DNA from 3 places in the Paenibacillus sp. FSL M8-0142 genome. Region 3 is predicted to be linked to each of the others. Evidence: riboswitches for the same ligand, from Rfam matches in the RefSeq annotation. Region 3 holds a riboswitch; each other region holds the start of a gene.
The links. Region 3 has a riboswitch for cyclic di-AMP ahead of NSQ46_RS01820 (APC family permease). Riboswitches for the same ligand answer to the same signal wherever they lie in the genome.

Region 1 (7,649 bases), 370 kb from region 3:
TGAGACTTGTTCACAGCTTGCCGTCCCCCATACTCCGGCACAGACCTAACGGGACGAAGTGAATCCCTCCGAATACAGGTGATTGCGTATGATGAGTATTGCCGATTTCGCGGAGCGCACAGGCATCGTCCCCAGTGCTCTTCGCTTTTATGAATCCAAAGGAATATTAGTGCCTGCAGAGCGCCAGGCCAACGGCTACCGGACTTATGGCGACCATCAAATCCACGAAGCGAAGCTGGTAAACAGCCTCCGTCAAGCGGGAATCAGCCTTAACGACATCCGAGGTTTCCTTGAATCGGATGAGGAGACACGCTCCCGGCTGCTGGAGCGCTGGCGACGGGAGGCGGAAGCCCGAATTCTCTCCGTACAGATTGCAAGCCAATATCTGAACGGAATGGAACCGGGGCCAGGCAGTCTTCATCTTGTTAGATGGGACGAACCCCTGACCCTGCTATGGCAGCCTTATGAAGTCCATAAGCCTGTTCATTCCTATTCGCTGGCTTGCGAGCATGCCCTTCCGCAACTGCGTCAAGCAGGCATCCGCCCCCAAGGAACCGGCCTGATCCGGGTCCTGGATTCCCGGGAGTCCAGCGTTCTGATCGAAGTCGGCTACCAACTGGGCCGGGATCCTAATGCAAAATGCCGTTCACAATCGCTTCCACCCGAAGCATACTTGGAAACCTTGCCTCCTACCTTGTTCGTCTCCGTCGACAGCTCTTGGGAAGATATCTTTATCTGCATGCGGACGATCCGATTTTTGGAGAAGTTCGGCTTTAAGCCTTCCGGCAAACGGATCGAGCGGCATTTTGAGGACTCGGACTCCTTCGAAATATTAATTCCCGTCATGCAGTCAACCATGGGTTGACCTTCAAGTAACTTGAAGGTTTATACTGGGTTTGTTCGTTCCCAAAACTTTCTTGCTAAGGAGGAGTTTCGTAAATGCCTGCGCTAAAGCTCGATGATTTTGATGGAGGATTTATTATTGCCCCTTGGGACCGGTTCAAGGAGCTCATCACATGGTACAGCACGCACTTGGATTTGAAAGTGACATACGAGGAAGATTTTCCGGTCGAAAAAATGGCCACCCTGACATTCCCTGCACTCGGCTGTATTCATATCAAGTCCGTAGAGCATGGGCATCCCCATTTTGCGGTGGATTGGGGCCGGAACGGAAATGTCCGTTTTTGCTTTACGGCAACCGACCTGGATGCGGTACATACATACTTTCGCAATCAGAACATCCAAGTGACTGAAATTACGGAAGGAGCCTTCGACCGCACCTTTGACTTCTACGACCCGGTCGGCAACCGATTAACAGCGATCGAGCCCGAACCCGGGACCGAGGAATGGGTTGCCAAGGCCCCTACGGCACGCTTTCCATTTCAGGCTATCCCCCGCTTTGGCGTCGATAATCTGGAGGATGCGATCCAGTGGTATGAGACGAATCTGGGCGGCAAGGTCGAACGGATTAGCGAGGACGGCACTTCCGCGATCGTGATCATGACGAACGAAGGCGCGCCGGTCTACCTTGAGACTGCCCGTCCCGATCACACCAAGGACAGGCTGACGGTCGCTGCACGGCCGTACTGGGTGATCCGAAAAAAGGCCGATTTCTTCGAAACCCATAATCGCTTGAAAGAACAGGGCTGGCATGTTACGGATTTCGCCGGGAATCCCAAGACGCTGGTACTGTTCCACACCTACGATCTGTACGGTAACCAAATTAACATATGGTGTTATGAGGACTGTTAATTGCAAGCAATTTGATAAGCCAAAAGGCACTCCCTGAAGCAGGGAATGCCTTTTTTACTGAAGCCGCTTATTATTTACGTGCTCGTTTCCTGCCTTGATTTCACTAAACAAATTAACCTCCGGATCAGGAGTCTTTGGCTCAACAGCCGGATGTCCTGTACCTGCTCCGGTAAAGTATTGAGATAGCAAATCCTCCAACTGTGATAAGGTTACCGGCTTTGCGGAATCCTGCAGTTCATAACCAAGCAGTCCGTTGGGCTCGATCGTAGCCGTTTTCACATCACTTCGTTTGGATATCCCCTGCTGCCGCAATTTCATCTCAAGCGCATCCACGGTTAACCTTAGCTTTTTCATATTCTGCAATTGAAGCTGCCCATTCTCTATAACGATAACGGCTGGTCCCTTTATCCACCTCTCAAAACGGCTCCAACGCACTTGCATAAATTCGACCAGGATGAGAACCAGAATAAAGACCAGAGCCGCTGCAAAGGTCAGAACTAAGTTTTCTTCGGCGATCGGTTGAACGATGATCGTTCCGATGGAAATCATCGTAATGGTTGTGGGTACGGTCATTTGGGAGATTGATTTTCGACCGGATATGCGGAGCACCAGCATTCCAAAAATAATTAAAATAAGGGATTTCCAGATCTCATTCCATAGCTCATTCATAGACTTGTCTCCTCAATCGTTCAATGATTCCCTTATGTTTTGGTCAACGAGTAACCATCTTATGCATGCCCTTACTCATTTTGATGGATAATATTTAACTAGTCCCTCTCTTCCCCATTATTTTGGTTTGCGAATCGCGTAATTTCGGATACAATCAATGACTGAAAAAATTATCCTGAGGCGAGGGGTGCTCTATGCATCATTTCAATGAGATCTTCGTTCAATTGTTAATTTTGCTTGCGATATCGATGGGGGTTATCGCATTGGCCAAAAAAGTAAACCAGCCTTATTCGATTGCGCTCGTTGTGGTAGGTTTGCTGCTCGGATTGCTGCATATTCCCGTTTTGGACGAAGCCGAAACTTTTATTACGCAATCCAATGTATTCCAGGCGATCATCATCTCCTTGTTTCTGCCTATCCTGCTTGGCGACGCCACATTAAAGCTTCCTTTCTCCCACTTACGGCAGCAGAGCAAGCCGGTGGTTGCTCTGGCGATCGGCGGAACCTTTCTATCTTTCCTTATTATCGCACTGGCGATGTATGGAATCATGGGACTGCCTTTACCTGTAGCTTTTACCTTTGCAGCGCTTATGAGCGCAACGGACCCGATTAGCGTAATCTCCATCTTCAAATCCCTTGGTGTTTCCAAGAAAATGGTGACCATCATCGAAGGGGAGTCGCTTTTCAATGACGGCATCGCCGTCGTGTTATTCCAAATTTCATCCGTATACTTGCTCTCCTATATAGAGATGGGCTGGGCAGGCATAGGCAGCGGGATCTGGCTCTTTCTTCAGTTTAGCTTGGGAGGGATTGCGATTGGAGCCATCCTCGGCTTTCTGTTCTCACAGCTCATTCGTTTTTATGACGATTATCCGCTGGAGATTGCCTTTTCGATGTTGTTGTTTTTCGGAAGCTACTTTATTGCCGAGCACTTTCATGTCTCGGGAGTTATCGCCGTCGTCGTAAGCGGCTTGATCTTCGGCAGCTACGGCAGCCGGATCGGGATGTCCGAAACCACGAAGATGAATATCAATTCGTTCTGGGATGTCATTACCCTGGTTGCCAATTCATTGATATTCCTTATGATCGGCCTAGAAATCAAGCATATCGATTTCACGGATAAATGGGCGCTGATTATCGCCTCCATCATTATCGTGCTGATTGGAAGAACGGTCGCTGTTTATACCAGCTTGAGCTTCCTGCGGAAATTTCCGTCATCCTGGAAAGCTCTGCTGAATTGGGGCGGCTTAAAAGGGAGCTTATCGATTGCACTTGCGCTAAGCCTGCCCGCCTCCTTCGAAGGGCGCGACGATATCCTCGTCCTTACATTCAGCGTCGTCCTGTTCTCGCTTCTTGCACAGGGGCTGACGATAAAACCGTTGGTTACCAAGCTTACGCTGTCGAATCCCGTCAAGGAGACCGAATAACTAACTAGAGCAAGATCGAATATTTATTGAAAGTCCGAAACCTCGCGAGGGAACTCGCGTAGAATACCTAAGTATAGATTAAGCTGCATCGTTTCAATAACGTCACATGACACTTCGGGATCAAGGTTTACATTTAGATCTACCTAGCTTAGTATATACTACGATAATCTTATATTATTGATCGCTTAATCCCCACCACTTGGGGAGCGGGGGAACCAGCGAAGCCGCTAACGGCTTCAGGGGTGAATTCTTTCCAAGCCGGAAAGAACGGGGACTCTCAGACCCGAATCCGACAGCTAACCTCGTCAGCGTCTCGAGAGATAACGCCCGTGCAACTTTGACTTGTTTATTCGGAACACAGTCCAAAGCCTGGAAGCAGATTGTCTCTGCTACCGGGCTTTTTTTCCTTGGGTTCAGAAGACTCAAGCCGCTTGATCAGAAAGGAGCAGATGCATTCATGATACATCATGAAAAAATTATGGTGTGTGTTTATTATGGGCCGAACGGCGAACGGCTGATTCGGAGAGGAGGCGAGCTCGCCAAACTACTGCAATGTCCCCTCTATGTGATGAGCGTCATTCCCTCGGCTGTGGATGAACTCGATCTCGAGCAGGAAAAATTCATGGCCCTTTGGCAAACCATCTGCGATGAATATGGAGCTTCGTTCATCACCAAGCCTAATGATAATCGTCATAAAGCTTCGGACATCATCGCCGAGACCGCCAAGCATTATCAGATAACGCAGCTGGTCATCGGACAATCCGGCCAAACACGGTGGCAGGAAATCACACAGGGTTCATTCGTCAATGAGCTGCTTAATCGAATCGGCGAGACGGATCTGCACATCGTGGCTGTGCAGCGAATGGATCAACACATCGTGGAGACTCACGAGCGTGGAATTCCGGTTACGGTTGTCAGCAAAGATGGACTATATCTGATCCGTAAAGGTGAAGACGAAGGGGACGTTGTCGCGGAGGGGCTGTTCTTCAAGGAACTGAATACGGATTTCGAAACCGGTTTGTTGCGTATAAAAACCGATCGGGAATTCAAGTATTTAAAGGTAAGTCAGGGGAAAGTCGCAGACACTTCGTTTTTCCTAAGTCAAGCATCAACACCCCTTGACCATGAGAAGGATTATGGATAGTAACGCAACAACCCAACGATCCGCTCCCAGCAAAATCGAAATGTTCATCAACAAACAAAAAAGCAATATGAGCCCCCCTCAGCTCATCCTGATCGTATTTACCATCTTAATCTTGATCGGTACCTTGCTGCTCGCGCTTCCACTGTCCTCCGCCAGCGGTACATCCGTAGGACTGCTGGATGCATTATTTACTGCCACTTCCGCAATCTGCGTGAATGGCCTAGTTGTCGTGGATACCGGGAGCGTCTACTCAACCTTTGGCCAAGTCATCATTATGATATTGATTCAAACCGGCGGGTTGGGCTTTATGACCTTTGGTGTCATGGTTGCCATCGTGTTAGGGAAAAGAATCGGGTTAAAGCAGCGTCTCATGATTCAACAAACGACCCACTCCACATCGGCACAGGGACTGGTCAAACTATCCCTGTATATGGTGCTGATCTCATTTGCCTTTGAAACGCTCGGAACGATTCTCCTCGCCATTCGATGGCATGAGATCGGCTGGGGACAAGCACTCTATTATGGACTTTTTCATTCCGTCTCTGCCTTCAACAACGCCGGTTTTGCCCTTTGGTCGGACAGTCTCTCTTCCTTTGTCGGCGATCCTGTCGTCAACATAACGATTGTCTTGCTCTTTGTTATTGGCGGACTCGGGTATATTGTCGTTGTCGATCTGTTCCGCAAGCGCTCTTGGAGGAAGCTGTCCCTTCACTCCAAGATTGTCATTCTTGGAACGGGCATCCTATGCGTGTTCGGCTTTGCAGCGATTCTCGTACTGGAAAGCTGGAATCCGGCTACCTTCGGGCATTTGAACGGAGGCGAGCGGGTGCTCGCAGCATTCTTCCAGGGCATGACCCCAAGAAGCTCCGGGTTTAACACGATTGACATCAGCAGCATGCTGGCGGCTTCCCAGTTCATTATCATCATTCTGATGTTTATCGGAGCAGCCTCAGGCGGAACAGGGGGAGGCATCAAGATCAATACGCTTGTGGTACTCATACTGGCAACCATCCAAACCTTCCGTGGCGGCGGCCAAGTCCATGCCTTCCAGCGCAAAATTGCGATTGAAACGGTCTTGCGCGCACTAGCTGTCGTTATGAGTTCATTGGTAGCCGTACTTGTCGTTGCCCTCCTGCTCACGGTATCCGAGGGAATGCTGGAGGAGCATTTTCTAGAGGTTCTCTTTGAAGCGACTTCGGCCTTCAGCACAACCGGGTTGTCTATGGGACTCACGAGTGAGCTGTCTCCTGCCGGCAAATTCATTGTGATTGTCACGATGTTTGCCGGGCGGCTGGGTCCATTAACGCTCGCTTATGCGCTGGCTCAGAAAAAACGCTCCTCCAAAATCGGGTATGCGGAAGATCATGTGCTGATCGGTTAGATAACCTACAAGAATTAATAATAACCTTCCGCCTCTCTGTATCAAGGGTTAAACACACTAAAAATAGGATGCCGGAAATCGGCATCCTCCTTATTGCACTAGTATTAATCCGTTTCTTTTAATGAAGAAGGGACGGCTTCCTCGGCAGTCTGATCCGCTGAATAGCTCATCTTCCTTCCCCTTTCCCTTGACGAGAGCATCACTTCGCCGCGACGGCTTCGATCTCAACGAGCAAATCCGGCGAAGCGAGAGCTTTGACAATAACTAACGTTGTCGCCGGGGGAGGGGTAGGCAAGGAACCTGCCCCCGCCTCCATGAAGGCACCAAGCAGATTTTCATCCGTTAAATAGATCGTGGATTTTACGATATCGTTTGCATCCATATCTGCGTCGGCAAGAACTTTATATAAATTGTTGATCGCCAACTCCGTTTGTTGCCGAATATCATTGCCGGGAACTCCATCCGGACCTACACCCACTTGACCGGAGATGAACAGCATGCGCTGGAAAGACGTGACCTCAACTCCATGATGATAAATGTTTGAAGAGGCCATTCCTGGAGGATTAAATTTTCTCAACATCATCCCATCTCCCTTTTGTTCCATATTTTTGCATAGCATATTAAGGACTCGTGCTCAAAATCGGAAGAGTGCTCTAGACTTTTCTTACGGGGAACCACAGTTCAACGGAATGTAGCCCTGCTATTTCGCCGTAGATTTCCAATTCCATTCCATCCACCTGCTCATAGCCTGACGTTGGGAGCCATTCCGTATAAAATCGCCGGTACATCGTCTCGATGGTTCCACCGAACGCATCCCAAGCAATGGGTTCCGAGGGGAAGATCGCCCATGTTTGTGCAGGAATCGTTATGGTAGAATATCCATTCGTGTTACTGGTTTCGCTTTTAAAGGCACACAGCATATACGGAAAGGTATCATTTCCTGTATGTTTGTAGCTGCAAATCCCATGTACTTTGTATGAATCCGGACTCAAAAAACGGGGCAAGTTGCCGGCATTAGCAGCAAGTCGCTCTACTTCACCAGTGGCGTGGCATTGTTACCAGAATTGTGCCGGCGTGTTCGGTGCATCACCGCCTCCTTCGCTACGAAAAACTCGTTCCATGCCAAATACCTCGAATGATTCCTTCGTTTCTATGCGATAATTCATCGCGTCTACTCCTTTGATCGTAATCAGAAAGGAGAGGCGTGGATAGGCCTTAAGAGCAATTCCGGCTTGGCGAGCCATTGCCGGCGTAACCCCATGAAGCGATTGAAAAG
Region 2 (7,649 bases), 380 kb from region 3:
TTTCCCTCAGGCGGCTTGCCTTGACCTGATTGAATATCCTAAAGCCATGACCAGACCACACTTCGTTCCGTTTCTAACGAATCCCCGCCTCAAACAGGACATTGCTCAGCCGTGCGTACTCCTCGATGCTCAGCGTCTCTCCCCTGCGCTTCGGATCGAGCCCCGCTTCCTCCAGCAGCTGCTCCAGCCGCTCGCGTCCTTCATCGGCGAAGAACCGGCTCTTCAGGTTGTTGGCAATCGTCTTTCGCCGCTGGGCGAATGAGGCTTGAACCACCTCGAAGAAAAAGGACTCATCCTCAACCGAAACCGGAGGCTCCTCCCTTACCGCGAGCCGAATGACGGCCGATTCCACATTGGGCTGCGGGATGAACACGGTATGCGGAACGATGCAGACGAGCTTCGGCTCGCTGTAATATTGAACTGCAATGCTGAGGCTTCCGTAATCCTTGCTTCCCGGCGCTGCGGCCATCCGCTCGGCGACCTCTTTCTGAATCATGACCACAATATTCTCCAGCGGCAGCTTCTCTTCCAGCAGCTTCATCAGAATAGGGGTCGTCACGTAATACGGCAGATTGGCGACAACGCTTACCTTCCCCACCTCCGCGAAATCCTGGCGGAACAGCTCGTGCAGATCCACCTTAAGGACATCTCCATGATGAACTTTAACGTTATCGTAAGGCTCCAGCACTTCCTTAAGAATCGGAATCAGGCGCTGATCGATCTCTACTGCGGTAACGGCTCCGGCCATCTGAGCCAGCTTCTCTGTTAACGCCCCGATGCCGGGACCGATCTCAAGCGCACCTTTCTCTTTATCAAGGCCGGCCGCCTCCACAATCTTGCCCAAAATATTCTGGTCGATCAGAAAATTCTGTCCCAGGCTCTTCTTAAAGGAAAAGCCATGGCGGGCAATGATCTCCTTCGTGCGTCTAGGTGTCGATATATCTTCCATCCGGTTCATATCAGCTTTGGCCTCCCTCTTCCAGCTGCGCAAGCGCCGCCAGAAACTCTTCACGCGATATTTGAAACATCGCCATACGTTTATGGAACTGCTTGGAGTTGCAATACCCGATACCCAGGACATTTCCCATGAACATTCTCCGGGCTGCAGCCTCCGGATGAGCCGTCAGCCCCGCATCGATCATATCCTCCAGGCTGATCTGACTCTCCGCCCCCTCAAATGAGGTGTGGACGCGATCCAGGGCATGACGTATAGCCTCCGGAGATGCGTTCTCGACTCCGATATCGCCCTTGCGCGTCGCATCCGCCTCCGGTATGAAGGCATGCTTGCAGCCGGGGACATGACGGTCGATGATCTTGCGAATCCGTTCCCCTGCATGATCGGGGTCTGTCAGGATAATAACCCCCCTGCGCTCCTTCGCGAGGGCAATACGGCGCAGCGTATGCTTATTAATAGCAGAGCCGCCGGTCTCGATCGTGTCGGCATCCACCGCACGCTTGATCGCTACCGTATCGTCCCTGCCTTCAACCACAATTACTTCTCGGATCATAACGTTCTCTCTTCCTTCCCAAAAGGACACATACCGCCTGTCCGACCGTTCTCCTTGAATTGGCATCGGCTCAAACCATACGGCGTATTTTTTACATGATGGCCCCAAAATGCGACCAATACGCCGCAAAACAAAAGAAGAGGAGTTTCTCCTCTTCTTCATTATGATCTATTATAAGCTAAATTCGTTAGCATTAGAATGGCAATGTCATTAGAAATTGGGATTCATTAGTTCAAATCAGGCTTTACGGGACCGATCACATAAACGGTGCGCCCCGATTTCCGGCCAAAGTTCATGGCCGCTTTCAGCGAATCGTAATACACATCAATTTTATGTCCCTTAATCGCTCCGCCGGTATCCTCTGCACGGCGGAAGCCAATGCCTTCGATGTACACCCACCAGCCGATCGGAATGATGCTCGGATCAACTGCAATCGTCCGGCCCTCGGTTACCCGTGTTCCGGAAGCCGTGCGGGTTCCGATTCCCGCCTGCTCAGCGGAATATGCGGTCATTGAAACATTATTCAGCACTTTCTGGTATTTGAAATCAACACCCGCTCTGGAGATGACGTTATTCTCCGTCGCTTTGGCGGTGGACACCTTTCTAGTGCCCGTAAGCTTCGCTGGGGCAGACTTCACATTCGGAGTCGCTGCCGCTTGAAGCACGACAGGCTTCTCTACCTTCTTCGTGCCTACGGCAATAATTTTGTCCTTCGTCTTACGCTCGACCTCTTGCGAGACCTTCGTCTTGGATACGAGCTTGCCGTTATGGTACACCTTCTCGTAGTGATGAACGAGAACGCCCGGCTCGCCCCGCTGAATGACACGGTTATCACCGCGCTCCAGCGACGGATCCGCAGTCTTGATGACGCGGAACTCGCGGTTCTCCTTCTCCGATACGGTCTGCTTCGTAACCCGAACGATTTGAATGTCCATATCACTGGTAAGCTTGGTGTCCTGTGACGGCTTTACTATATCTTCACCCTTGATCGTAATGCCAGCTTCTTTGAGTACACTATCGACCGTGTCCTGGGTCGTGAATATGGTTTTGGTGGTGCCCCCTACTGTTACTTTAACTGGGATTGCACGGTCAATGATAATCCGGTCCCCATCCTGGATCGTCCCGTTTAAAGGCATCGAGACCTGATCCTGCGGATTCAGCGTGATCGCTTGCTCATCCAGCAATTCCTGAAGCAACGATCCTCTGGTTTCTACCGTGGTTACGCGGCCATCGACCACAATTTGAACTTGCTTGCCCGATTGATCATGGATAACCAGCGATACGAGAAGTGATACCGTAACAGCCCCCATGGCGCCGAGCATCATCAATTGACGCAAATTCTCATGCTTCCATCGCAATGCGTAAGACATGCTGGATGATTGTGATTCATGGGTTTCTTCAGGTTGAAAAATGCCCACTATTCCATCCTCCTTCATAGTCCCGCCGTCTTAGGTAACGCATGAATGCCTTTGACGTGACTATAGCAGTTATTCTCGCAAGGCGTGCTGCTATCTATCTAACGCCCTGCGTCAATCCCCGTCTTCCCGTTCACCACTAGGAATCACCTCCTGTTTACCAACAGTATGACGACACCTTCTCCAATATTCAAAAATAAAAGAAGCCAGCGTGAAAGAGTACTAGAGGCTCTAACGTGGCTTCCTGATGATTGAAATCATGGAAATGGTATGCACGAGAATTCCCCTCTTACTTCGCTTACGGAGTTAGCTGTCGGGTTCGGACGTAAGAGAGACGCCCTAGATCCGGTCGCCCGCTCATGGCGAGGACCTTCACATTCACCCCAAAGACCCGATAAAGAAATCATATACGGCTCGTGCACGACAGTTTACCATGCACGGCAGTATCGGTTCCCCCGTTCCCCAGACTTCGGAGATTAAGCGAGACGGTTCATGAAATATGATCGCTGAAGTTTCAGCTTTGCAAACTTGCAGCTTCTTATCACTGAAAAGATGATATCCTGTTTCCATGCAGGTTGTAAAGGAACAATCAAGCACATTTTTTGATGTAAATGGTTAAAAAATTGTAAAACAATCGTCTTTTCAGGTTAAAAAACTTTAATTAATCGCAATTCCTCACTATTTCATCGCTTTTGCTCCCGTTTTCACGAAATACCAAATCGTTCCAGAGCATTTTTAGTGGTAATTTGGACCAGTTCATCGAAGGACATGCCCCGAATTTCGGCTGCCGTCTCGGCCACCAATTTCACATAAGCGGACTCATTTCGCTTCCCTCGGAAGGGGTGTGGAGTCAGGTAAGGCGAGTCCGTTTCAATGAGCAGACGATCGAGTGGAACCTTGGCCAGAACCTCTTTCGGCTGCTTGGCATTTTTGAACGTAATCGGCCCGCCGAACGAAATATGAAAGCCCATATCCAGGCATAACTTGGCCGTTTCCCAGCTGCCCGAGAACGAATGCATCACGCCGCCAACCTCATGAGCCTTCTCTTCCTTCAAAATCTTCACGATATCCTCATGCGCATCACGGTTATGAATTACAATCGGCATATGGAGCTCCCGGGCCAGTCCGATTTGGCTGCGAAGCACCCGGTGCTGCACCTCCTTCGGAGACGTATCCCAATGATAATCGAGGCCGATCTCTCCGATCGCAACGACTTTCTCATGACTGCAGAGCGAAGCGATCCATTCCAGGTCGCCCTCCTCCATCGTGATCGCATCCACGGGATGCCAGCCTACCGCCGCATATATAAAATCATATGTCTCCGCCAATTCCATTGTGGTCGGAATCGTCTCGCGATTAAATCCGATATTGATCATCCGGCTAACACCAGCTTCAAGCGCCCGGGCAATCGTCTCGTCCCGGTCCTCGTCGAATTGGGGAGCATCCAGATGGGTGTGTGTGTCGAACAGCATGTTCTCTCCCACTCCTTTCTTGTCGATCCTTGATCGTATCTTATCCGGCACAATCTTTATCATTCCGTTCTATGGTTGTCCATTATCAATGCCTCGTGCGTCCGGCCTTGAACCAGGTCCATCCATGATCCAAGCCCATGGTCCATCGAATATAACGGACTCATCCCTGCCTGCGAAATAAATCCGCAACTTCGGCCGGCATCCGGTCAAGCAGCGGCTCTACCCTCTCCTCCGGGTAATATAGATAATTCCGGCCCTTATGGATCCCGCTAATGGAGCGCACGATATCGGACACCTCGGAAATTTCCCGAAGCTGGTCATGCCGGTCCAGCAGCAGAATTTGCTTCTCGTTCAGCGGCATGCCCGAATGAAACTTATCATAAGGAAGATCGGTCGGAAAATCAATCTCCACATCATATGCGGGATCAAGACCCGCCTCCCGAAACGCCTGGCGGATGGCGTCGATTGTCTCCGGGTTGCCGGTGTCGATTTCTATATATTTATAGAGCTTCCGATGGATGAATCGGCCGCATAATTCGCTAAGGAGCTGGTCTTGCTCGGCCGTCCATTGCAGAAACGCCGTTTGAATGAGCGCCTCATCCAGCCGCAGATACTGCTGAACGGTCAAGCGGCCTTCAAACAGAGCTGGCAGCGGTTCGATCATGAACTGAAACGCATACCCTGCTTCATAGAGCTCCTTCGCCCGGCGGAAAATCTGGCGCAGTATGATTTCCGAGCTTCTTGTTACCGGGTGGAAATACACCTGCCAGTACATTTGATATCTGGACATGAGATAATCCTCTACGGCATGCATCCCCGATTCCTTCACAACGATCCGGTCCCGATGCGGCCGCAGCATCCGCAGAATCCGGTCGATGTCGATCGTCCCGTAATTGACGCCGGTGTAATAGGCATCGCGCAGCAAATAATCCATTCGGTCCGCATCCAGCGGACTCGTCACCAGATTCATCACGATCGGTTTGTCATACGTCTTGCGGATGACGGAAGCGACCCGCTCCGGGAAGTCCTCCCCCAGCTCCAGGAGCACCTTGTTCACGCACGTATCGCCGAGCAAGATCCGGCATGTCCAATCCTCGTGGTTCATCTGAAACGCCTCTTCTATAGAATGGGAAAATGGTCCGTGCCCGAGATCATGCAAGAGCGCTGCACATAGGGCCACTTGTCTCTCTTCCGCAGGCCAATCGGAGTATCCTTTTCGCTCGAATTGCGAGATGATTCTTCTTGTAATTTCATAGACACCCAAGGAATGGGAGAATCGGCTGTGCTCTGCGCCATGAAACGTCAGATAGGACGTGCCCAGCTGCCTGACCCGGCGAAGCCGCTGAAATTCCGGCGTGTCGATTAACCGCCAGATAATATCATCCTGTACATGAATATAATTATGAACCGGATCTTTAAACACTTTTTCCTCTGAGATTGGCAGGCGCATCATAAATCACTCCTTAAGTCATAAATTTAGGACTTGGACTATTTTCACTTCTTTTGACATCTAATGTCGAACAATGTCGAATTAGGTAATTTGGCGCTTTCCAAATCGACATATTGAAAAGTGAAGCGTTTTTTGGTTCAAAAATGGTAACTTCGTTGTAGGACAGCGGTTTATTTCACTATATTTTCGTAAATAGGTTCCGAAATCTCAAAAATATAGGTTGACTGTTTTGGGAATCGTTGGTACTATAAATAACATAAAAAATAGAACTATGTCGAATTATGACTTTTTTAAATTATGGCGAGAGGGGCATTAATAAGTTATGATGAAATCAACAGGAATTGTAAGGAAAGTCGATGAGCTTGGACGGGTCGTTATTCCAATCGAACTGCGCCGTACACTCGGCATTGGCGAGAAGGACGCTCTTGAAATTTATGTGGACGGTGAACGCATCATGCTGAAGAAGTATGAGCCTGCGTGCATCTTCTGCGGCAATGCTGAGAACGTTACGTACTTCAAAGGTAAAATCGTTTGCCATGAATGTATCTCGGAAATCCCTACACCTGTGACAAATTAAAGATATTAGTATATAATAGGTACACAATCACATTTTGTTAATTCTAACCTTTTTCATATCTCCTTGGTGCCTTCCTCGGCTATGAACCCGGCCGCAGGAAGGTCTTTTTTTATGCGCAATTTCCCGCGGTCGGCATAACGCTATGTAAATCCTCACCGCGATCATGAGGAAAATGATATTGTTCGTCAGAGACGGCCTAGTTCAGATTAAATGTGCCCCGTACCAGTTGTTGACTTCGGCAGGCTGCGGGGACCACCTCTTCGTCACTTGCGCAGCAGGCCACTATAATTAATCCTCCAGCAGCGCATTATAGATATCCCGCTTCGATACGCCGCGGTCTGCCGCTGTTTTCTTCATGGCCTCCTTACGGCTCAATCCCTCCTGCTCATATCTGCCGACATGCTCCTCTAAGGAAAGCTCCTGCCACCAGGCATTCAGCTCCATCCGCTCATCCTCGGGGTTTCTGCCCTCCACCACAACGCAGTACTCGCCAAGAGGCGGATGCTCCTCAAGCCAAGATAGGCATGCTTCCACGGTTCCACGGGCAAATTCCTCATAGCGCTTGGTGAGCTCCCGGGCCAGCGTAATCTTTCGATCCCCCAGAACCTCCTTCATTAGCTCTAAGGTCTTCTTGATGCGATGCGGGGATTCATAGAAGATCAGCGTTCCCTGGGCCGATTGCAGCGCGTTTAACTGTGCCACAATGTCTTTGCGTTCCCTGGGCAAAAATCCGATAAACGTAAACCGTTCGGTTGGCAGGCCCGATGCGATTAACGCCGATAACGCGGCATTTGCTCCGGGAACGGGAATGACCGATATACCGGCTTCAATCGCCAGTGCCACGAGGTCGGCGCCAGGGTCGGAAATCGCCGGCAGACCGGCATCGCTCACGAGCGCTACATTTTTTCCTTCTATTATATATCGTATAATTTCAGGGCCGCTTGCCGCCTTATTATGCTCATGATAACTAAACAATGGCTTGGATGGAATTTCAAAATGCGTAAGCAGTTTCCTGCTCTGTCTTGTATCCTCCGCCGCAATGATATCGCATTCCTTAAGAACGCGTACCGCCCGGTAGGTCATATCCTCCAAATTGCCAATCGGGGTCGCAACCAAAAATAGCGATCCGGTGCTCCCTGCGCCTGGCGATTCAAAGCTTCGCTGCAATGATATCCTCATGCTTGATCATCCTCATTCGTTCCATAATATATGTCCATAAATTCGGCG
Region 3 (7,649 bases):
CAGTGCCGGGTCGATCCCTGCGATGGCAGCCATAAACACAATGGAGTTGAACCCGATTTCCTTCCACACATTCGCCGAGATTAGAATCGACCAGAAATATTCCTTCATGCCGAGGAAGTTAATCGGCTCGTTGATCAAACCTACGCTTTTCAGAAGCATGTTGACGCTTCCATTCTCTGTGGACAGCATCGACATCGTCAGACCGGCCACGATGACCCAAGATAGAAAATGAGGCAAATAGGTAAGCGTCTGGACCGTCCGTTTAAAGAACATATGGCGGACTTCGTTCAGCATAAGCGCCAGCAAAATCGGTGCCGGGAAGCCGATAAAGAACTTTAGCAAACTGATGACGAGGGTATTGCGGATCAGCCGCTCAAACTCCGGCGCGTTGAAGAAGGCTTCGAAATGCTTGAAACCGACCCATGGATTCTCCCAAATTCTCGAGCCCGTAAACAGGTTGTAATCCATAAATCCGGTAATCACCCCGTACATCGGCAAATATGAGAATATGAAGACGAGGATGACTCCGGGAATGACCATAAGCTGGACATCCCATTGTTTCATGAAGCGGCGCAAGAAGCTGGAGCTGTGGATTCGGGGCCCCGGGGTAACCGTTGCCGGCCGCTGTTTCGGTGCAGATTGGGACATGTTGTTCCTCCCGCTTGAAAAATATAGTCAAGGCGCATGCGAACATCCTTGCGACACACGTTAACGCCAGCCTAAGGGCTGCGGTCTTTCGGACTTAAGGACATTCTAACCTTGGCGATGGGGTGAAACTATATAACAAACCCGCGATTTTTTATACTTCTGACGGATGATCGGTACGGACACAGCTTGAAAAAGTATAAAGTCTGCCTGCCCACGGCATAAAAAAAGATGCCGCCTAATGATAGACGGCATCTTGATCTTATCAATTACTTTTTTTGTATCGGTTAAATGGATCGTTTCAGGGCATTGCCCATCGCATTTGAAGCACTGCACCCCGCGCATTCATTTAGCTCCGTACCGCTTACGGCATTCGCGCATATTCCGATATCGGGGAGAGGCCTCCCCTTCGGCTTATGTGCGCTTGATCTCGACAACGGTCGAGAAGAAGGTTGCCCCCTCACCCATGTCTGCCAGCCTGTCCGGCGTAAGGGCATTGGCCCGCTGCTTCCGGCCCTCGCCTTCCCACCAGAGGCCTTGGCTGACCACGGTGCCCGGCAGCATCTTATCCACCACTTTGGCGCGAGCCTCGTAGGTTCCGCGATCGTTGAACACAACGATCGGATCGCCGTCGGCAATCCCGCGCTGCTCCGCATCCTCGGGATGGATCTGGAGCGTCGGCTCCTTCTCCATCTTCTGATGCTTCTCGACATTGGCAAAGGTCGAGTTCAAGAAATTGTGGTTCGGCGGGGAAATGAACATCAGCGGATACCGGTTCCCCCGTCCGCGCCGCACCCCGTCATAGCCTTCCTTCAGCGGCACATAGGTCGGCAGCGGCGGAAGCTTGGCTTCCGCCAGTCTGGCCGAATACAGCTCGATCCGTCCCGAAGGGGTCGGAAGCCGGTCCAGGAAGCTCTCGAGAGGCGTCATGTCCAGCTTGACATGGCGCTCTGCCTTCAGCCTGTCCAGGGTCACTCCGTTTAAATACGGATTATCGGGATTATCAAGCGCACGGGCAATCATCTCTTCTTCCGATTCCCGGAAGGCTTCTTCCTCAAATCCCATTGCCCGGCCGAGCAGGGAGAACAGCTCAACATTGCTCTTGCTTTCCCCCTGCGCCGGAATAACCGGCTCCTGAAGCTGAACGTATTGGTGCCAGTACGAGGCGTACAGGTCCGTGCTTTCAAAGGAGGAGGTGGCCGGCAATACGATATCCGCATACTTGGCCGTGTCCGTCATGAATAAATCGTGAACGACCGTGAACAGATCCTCCCGTGCAAAACCCTCTTTCACGCGCTCCGTATCCGGAGCAACCACCAGCGGGTTGCTGCAATAGACGAATACCGAGCGGATCGGCTTCTCGGTCATGGCCAGCGCTTCCCCGATCCGGTTCATATTAATCGTGCGCGCACCCGGGTTCGGCCGCAGATCCGGCCGTTCCAAAGCCTCGCTGTTCATGCTGTTGTAACCCCCGTTTGATTTGGCGGCCCCGCCGCCCCGCTTGAGCCACTGCCCGGTCAGCGCCGGCAGGGCCGCAATGCTCCGCACCGTCATGCCGCCGTTATCATGATGCTGCAGACCGTTGCCGATGTGAATGTAAGACACGCCGGCACGGCCGTACAGCTCGGCCAGCTTCGCCACATCGTCGGCCGGAATGCCCGTTACGGAAGACACGTATTCCGGCGTGTACGTCTTCACATGCTCCCTCAGCTCCTCATGGCCGATCGTATAACGTTCCATGAACGCCTCATCCACCAGCCCGTCCCGGAACAGGACGTGCATGATCCCGACGGCAAGCGCGGCATCCGTACCGGGATACAGCGGAATGAACCAATCCGCCCATTGGCCGGTCTGATTTTTATGAACATCGATGACGACGACCTTCGCGCCCCGCTTGCGGGCTTTTTCGGCGAGCACCACCTGATGCATGTTCGTGCTGACGATATTGCCGCCCCAGACGATGATCACATCGGCGTTCACCGTGTCTTCAGGGACCGTCCCCCCGTTGAAGCCCATGACCGATTTCCAGCCTTCGTTTCCGGCCGAATTGCAGATGGACTGCTTCAGCTTGCTGGCGCCCAGCCTGTTGAAGAAGCGGCGGTCCATGCCGTCTACGCTCAAGATGCCCATGTTCCCGTAGAAGCTGTAAGGCAGGATGCTTTCCGGACCATCCGTTTCAATCAGCGCCTTGTACCGGTCCGCGATTTCCCGGATCGCCTCGTCCCAGCTGATCCGCTTAAATAATCCGGCCCCTTTCGGGCCGGTCCGGCGCAGCGGATAGAGCACACGCTCCGGATGGTATACCCGGTGAGCCATATTGCGGACTTTATTGCAGATCGCGCCTTGCGTGATCGGATGGTCGGGGTTGCCTGTAACCTTTACGATCTTCCCGTTCTCTTTATGCAGCAGCAAGCTGCAAGTATCCGGACAATCCAGCGGGCAAACCGCCGGAAATACGCCGTGTTCCTGATGAATCAATTTGTCCTCTCCCCCTTGTGCTCCAGCCTCTTTCGTATCCCCTTATCTTAAAAAAAATCAGCCTTATCGTAAAGTCATACATTTTTTTCTAAAGATGTGATTCACCCCTCGAACTCCCGGGTATATTTCTATCAAGAGCAAGGATGAGAAACCCAGACCCTTTCTCCTCCTCGCCATATCATGGACCACTCCCAAAAATTCGCCATGCATGTATCTCCTCCCCCGAGATACGGCATGGCGAATTTACATTACGGGCGGCTCAAGAAGCGGCCGCGAATGCTCTGTTCGGCTTGCTTCTTCGATAGGAGCATCCTCTTTTATCTGCACGCCTACCTTTTCCCCTCACCGCGTTTTCTGCTTTCCCTACCGCGCTTTCAGTTTCCAAATCTTCGCATTCAGCGATTTATTGCGTAAATCTGCAAAATAATGATCCCGCGAAAGTCCGTATCCTATGTAATCGCTTACTTATGGATCATTCGGTTCCTTACTGCCGAAAATAGCGGCAAAAGGCCGTTTTACAATCGAATGCCGCAGGCGTAATATACTATTCAGATTTCAAATCCAATATAATCTCACAGTTGATTCGCCGAATTTCCAGAGAGGAAAATGGGGGAACCAAAGCGTATGCCTGCCGATGCGGCAGCCATACTATGGGGTGAATCCTGAATAACCGCGGCCGGTCCCGCGCGGCATCAGGTAGGGCGACTCTCGCGCCCGAATCCGACAGCTAACCTCGTAGGCGTTAATGGGAGGGTTGTGAACTTGTGCAAAAAACACAGGCTCTAACCTGTGTTTTTTCTATGCCAAAAATCGAAAAAATCGAAATGGAGATGCATCCCATGCCCGGCCCTTGACCATTCACCCAAGCCACATAGCTTTATGCTTTTTTGGGGAGAACGACCCAAAATCCAAATCGAATCGGTGGTGAAACACGATGCTATCTTCCATCAAGCGCTTCCTCATCGGAAGACCGCTCAAATCCAATGAATTAGGCGATCAAAAATTGAATAAAACCAAGGCCCTGGCGATTTTGTCATCCGATGCCCTGTCATCCGTCGCCTACGGCCCCGAGCAAATCCTGCTGGTGCTGATGACTGTCGGCGCGGCTGCCTATTGGTATTCCATCCCGATCGCCATCGGCGTTCTCGTCTTATTGCTGGCGCTGATCTTATCGTACAGACAGATCATCTTCTCTTATCCGCAGGGCGGTGGAGCCTATGTCGTGTCGAAACGGAATCTGGGCATGTATCCAGGCCTCGTTGCCGGAGGCTCCTTGCTCGTCGACTATATCCTAACCGTTGCGGTCAGCGTATCGGCCGGGACGGATGCGATTACGTCGGCTTTTCCCGAGCTTCGTCCCTATAACGTCGGGATCGCCGTGCTGTTCGTCCTGTTTCTTACTGTGCTGAACTTGCGGGGCGTGACGGAATCCGCCTCGATCCTGGCCTATCCGGTCTACCTGTTCGTGCTGGCCTTGTTTATTCTGATCGGCGTCGGTCTCTACGATATTGCAACCGGCCACGCTTCGCCGGACCTGCACACCAAGATCGGCACGCCCGTCGCCGGACTGAGCCTGTTTCTGCTCCTGCGGGCGTTCGCTTCAGGCAGCTCGGCGCTGACCGGGGTTGAAGCCATATCCAACGCCATCCCGAACTTCAAGGAGCCCGCGCCGAACAACGCCGCCAAAACCCTGGCCGCGATGGGCTCCCTGCTCGCCCTGTTATTTTCAGGGATCGTATTCCTGGCCTATTATTACGGGGTCAGCCCCAGCGAAGAGGTGACGGTTGTCTCCCAAATCGCCGAGCATACCTTCGGCCGGAACGCGCTGTATTATTTCATTCAGGGGACTACTGCGTTAATCCTGATCCTGGCCGCCAACACGGGGTATTCGGCATTTCCTCTGCTGGCCGTCAACCTGGCAAAGGATAAGTTCATCCCGCGAATGTTCACGGTCCGGGGGGACCGCTTGGGGTATTCCAACGGCATCATCATCCTTGGCCTTCTGTCCATCGTGCTGATCGTGGCCTTCGAGGGCAAAACCGAGCATCTGATCCCGTTGTACGCCGTCGGCGTATTCATTCCGTTTACTTTGTCGCAGACGGGAATGATGGTGAAGTGGATTCGCGAGAAGCCTCAAGGCTGGATCCCCAAGCTGGTCATTAACTCGACGGGGGCTGTTATCAGCTTTGCGGTAACGTTGATCTTTTTCTTCACGAAATTTGCCCAGGTGTGGTCGGTGCTTCTGTTTCTGCCGCTTATCATCTGGATTTTCACCCGGATTCGGAATCACTATGAGGCGGTCGCCGATCAGCTGCGGATTACGACCTGCGAGCCGGCAAAGCCGATCGAAGGCAACATCATTATCGTGCCGGTAGCCGGCATTACGCATGTGGTGGAGAACTCGCTCAATTATGCCAAATCACTGTCCGCTGACCAAATCATCGCCGTTTACGTGAACTTCGAACGGGAAGACCAGATTGCTTTCGAGGAAAAATGGAAGAAGTGGCAGCCGGACGTCCGGCTGGTGACGCTGCATTCGCCATATCGCAGCATCATCTCGCCGCTCACTAAATTCATCGACACGGTACAGCGCAAGGCCAGCGAGTCCGACTACCAGGTGACGGTCGTCATTCCACAGTTCATTCCGAAGAAGGGGTGGCACAACTTCCTGCACAATCAGTCGAGCTTGCTCATTCGCGCTCATCTGCTTTACCGGCGGGATGTTATTCTTACAACGGTTCCTTATCATTTGAAGAAATAGCTGCAGCCCGGACCCATGGCGGGGACGGGCTTTTTTCTGCCTTTGCATCCGGTTCGCTTCCCACATCCGCTCCCAAGCGGCTGATGCTGATTCTTCTGAGATGGATTGGGAAGAGACTGGTAATTACCGAAGGAAAGCGTACGCGCATGGCCGCCAACACCTTCGACATAGGCTTTTTTCTGGGGACAGGCAGCCTTAGGCTTTCAAAGCGTCTTATTTTTCTTTATAATGTCGGAATGGATGGGTCATGCATCGGGGAAATCTATCTAAATAAACATCTAGGAGACTCCATTTATGAGCTTGAAACACAATCTGCTTCGCAAGAAGCCGATTCCGCCTTTGACAGGCGGAGAAGTGCGTTCCGCATTGAAGAAACAGCTCGGCGTCATGGACTTGATCGTCCTTGGCGTCGGTTCTATCGTGGGAACGGGAATTTTCGTATTAACCGGCGTGACGGCCGCCACCCATGCCGGTCCGGGACTGATCTTGTCATTCCTCCTGGCAGGGCTGGTATGCGCCTTCTGCGCACTATGCTATGCCGAATTCGCCTCCACCGTGCCGGTAGCCGGCAGCGCGTATACGTACAGCTACTCCGCCTTTGGGGAAGGCCTCGCTTGGCTGATGGGCTGGGATTTGCTCCTGGAATACGGCTTTGCAAGCGCCCTCGTATCCAGCAGCTGGTCGGGGTATGTGCAGAGCATTCTGTCCGGGTTCAATATTCATCTTCCTGTTGCCATTACAAGTGCCTTCAATCCTGCGAAAGGCACATACGTGGATGTGCCGGCGATCGTCATCGCGCTGTTGATTACATGGATCGTATCCCGGGGTGCGAAGGAATCGACCCGGCTCAACACCATCATGGTATATCTGAAGATAGCCGTCATCGTTCTGTTCATCGGTGTCGGAGTTTTCTACGTGAAGCCGGACAACTGGACGCCGTTCCTTCCGTTCGGCATCGAAGGGGTCATGACGGGGGCGGCCATCGCCTTCCTCGCATATATCGGCTTCGACGTCATCGCCACAGCTGCGGAGGAAGTGAAGCAGCCTCAGAAAAGCCTGCCAGTCGCCATATTAGGCTCTCTGCTTATCGTTGCCATCCTATACATTGCCGTTACGGCGGTATTAACCGGCCTTGTACCGTATCATCTCTTGAACGTGAAGGACCCTGTCGCCTTCGCGCTGCTGTATATTGAGCAGGACTGGATGTCCTACTTCATCTCGCTCGGAGCCCTCGCCGGCCTGACCACCGTCCTCATGGGGGTATTGTTCGGTCAATCCCGGCTGCTGTACGCACTCGGTCGGGACGGCTTGCTCCCGAAACGGATGAGCTCGGTCAATCCGAAGACGAAGTCGCCCGTATTCAGCACTTGGGTATCCGGGATCTGCATCGCGGCGCTGTCGGGCTTCGTTCCGCTTGGAAACCTGGCGGACCTGGCCAGCATCGGCACGCTGTTCGCCTTTATTACCGTTTCTCTCGGCATCATTGTCCTGCGCAAGACGCACCCTAACCTCAAGCGGACCTTTCGCGTGCCGCTGGTTCCATGGCTGCCCTTAATCGCCACGCTCAGCTGCTTGTACCTGCTCACGACGCTGCAGCGGATCACCTGGATCGGGTTCATCGTCTGGATCGGGCTCGGCATCATTATCTACGCCGTGTATGGTTACAGGCACAGCTCGCTGCGCCAAGACGCAGCACCAGACGAATCCTGACTTCGAGTGAACGTCTTGCGCGCTACCATAGATTAAACCAGCCTTGACCTCATCA

Region 1: linked by a shared signal. The riboswitch ahead of NSQ46_RS03450 (histidine kinase) and the one ahead of NSQ46_RS01820 (APC family permease) in region 3 are both predicted to bind cyclic di-AMP.
Region 2: linked by a shared signal. The riboswitch ahead of NSQ46_RS00145 (3D domain-containing protein) and the one ahead of NSQ46_RS01820 (APC family permease) in region 3 are both predicted to bind cyclic di-AMP.

What each region holds. Positions count from the first base shown of each region.
Region 1 covers NZ_CP152008.1:779,282-786,930, reverse strand. Annotated here, with positions in the region: gene NSQ46_RS03475 (hypothetical protein) at 1-14, opposite strand, end outside; gene NSQ46_RS03470 (MerR family transcriptional regulator) at 89-865, shown strand; gene NSQ46_RS03465 (VOC family protein) at 940-1,752, shown strand; gene NSQ46_RS03460 (DUF421 domain-containing protein) at 1,807-2,421, opposite strand; gene NSQ46_RS03455 (sodium:proton antiporter) at 2,616-3,848, shown strand; cyclic di-AMP (ydaO/yuaA leader) riboswitch at 4,021-4,173, shown strand; gene NSQ46_RS03450 (histidine kinase) at 4,306-4,992, shown strand; gene NSQ46_RS03445 (TrkH family potassium uptake protein) at 4,985-6,373, shown strand; gene NSQ46_RS03440 (RidA family protein) at 6,573-6,956, opposite strand; partial or broken gene NSQ46_RS03435 (AraC family transcriptional regulator) at 7,027-7,649, opposite strand, start outside.
Region 2 covers NZ_CP152008.1:26,564-34,212, reverse strand. Annotated here, with positions in the region: gene rsmA (16S rRNA (adenine(1518)-N(6)/adenine(1519)-N(6))-dimethyltransferase RsmA) at 74-958, opposite strand; gene rnmV (ribonuclease M5) at 960-1,508, opposite strand; gene NSQ46_RS00145 (3D domain-containing protein) at 1,736-2,926, opposite strand; cyclic di-AMP (ydaO/yuaA leader) riboswitch at 3,203-3,416, opposite strand; gene NSQ46_RS00140 (TatD family hydrolase) at 3,628-4,395, opposite strand; gene NSQ46_RS00135 (HD domain-containing protein) at 4,556-5,845, opposite strand; gene NSQ46_RS00130 (AbrB/MazE/SpoVT family DNA-binding domain-containing protein) at 6,168-6,422, shown strand; gene rsmI (16S rRNA (cytidine(1402)-2'-O)-methyltransferase) at 6,711-7,601, opposite strand; gene NSQ46_RS00120 (tRNA1(Val) (adenine(37)-N6)-methyltransferase) at 7,598-7,649, opposite strand, start outside.
Region 3 covers NZ_CP152008.1:409,421-417,069, reverse strand. Annotated here, with positions in the region: gene NSQ46_RS01830 (ABC transporter permease subunit) at 1-648, opposite strand, end outside; gene NSQ46_RS01825 (molybdopterin oxidoreductase family protein) at 1,060-3,123, opposite strand; cyclic di-AMP (ydaO/yuaA leader) riboswitch at 3,698-3,880, shown strand; gene NSQ46_RS01820 (APC family permease) at 4,058-5,884, shown strand; gene NSQ46_RS01815 (amino acid permease) at 6,179-7,594, shown strand.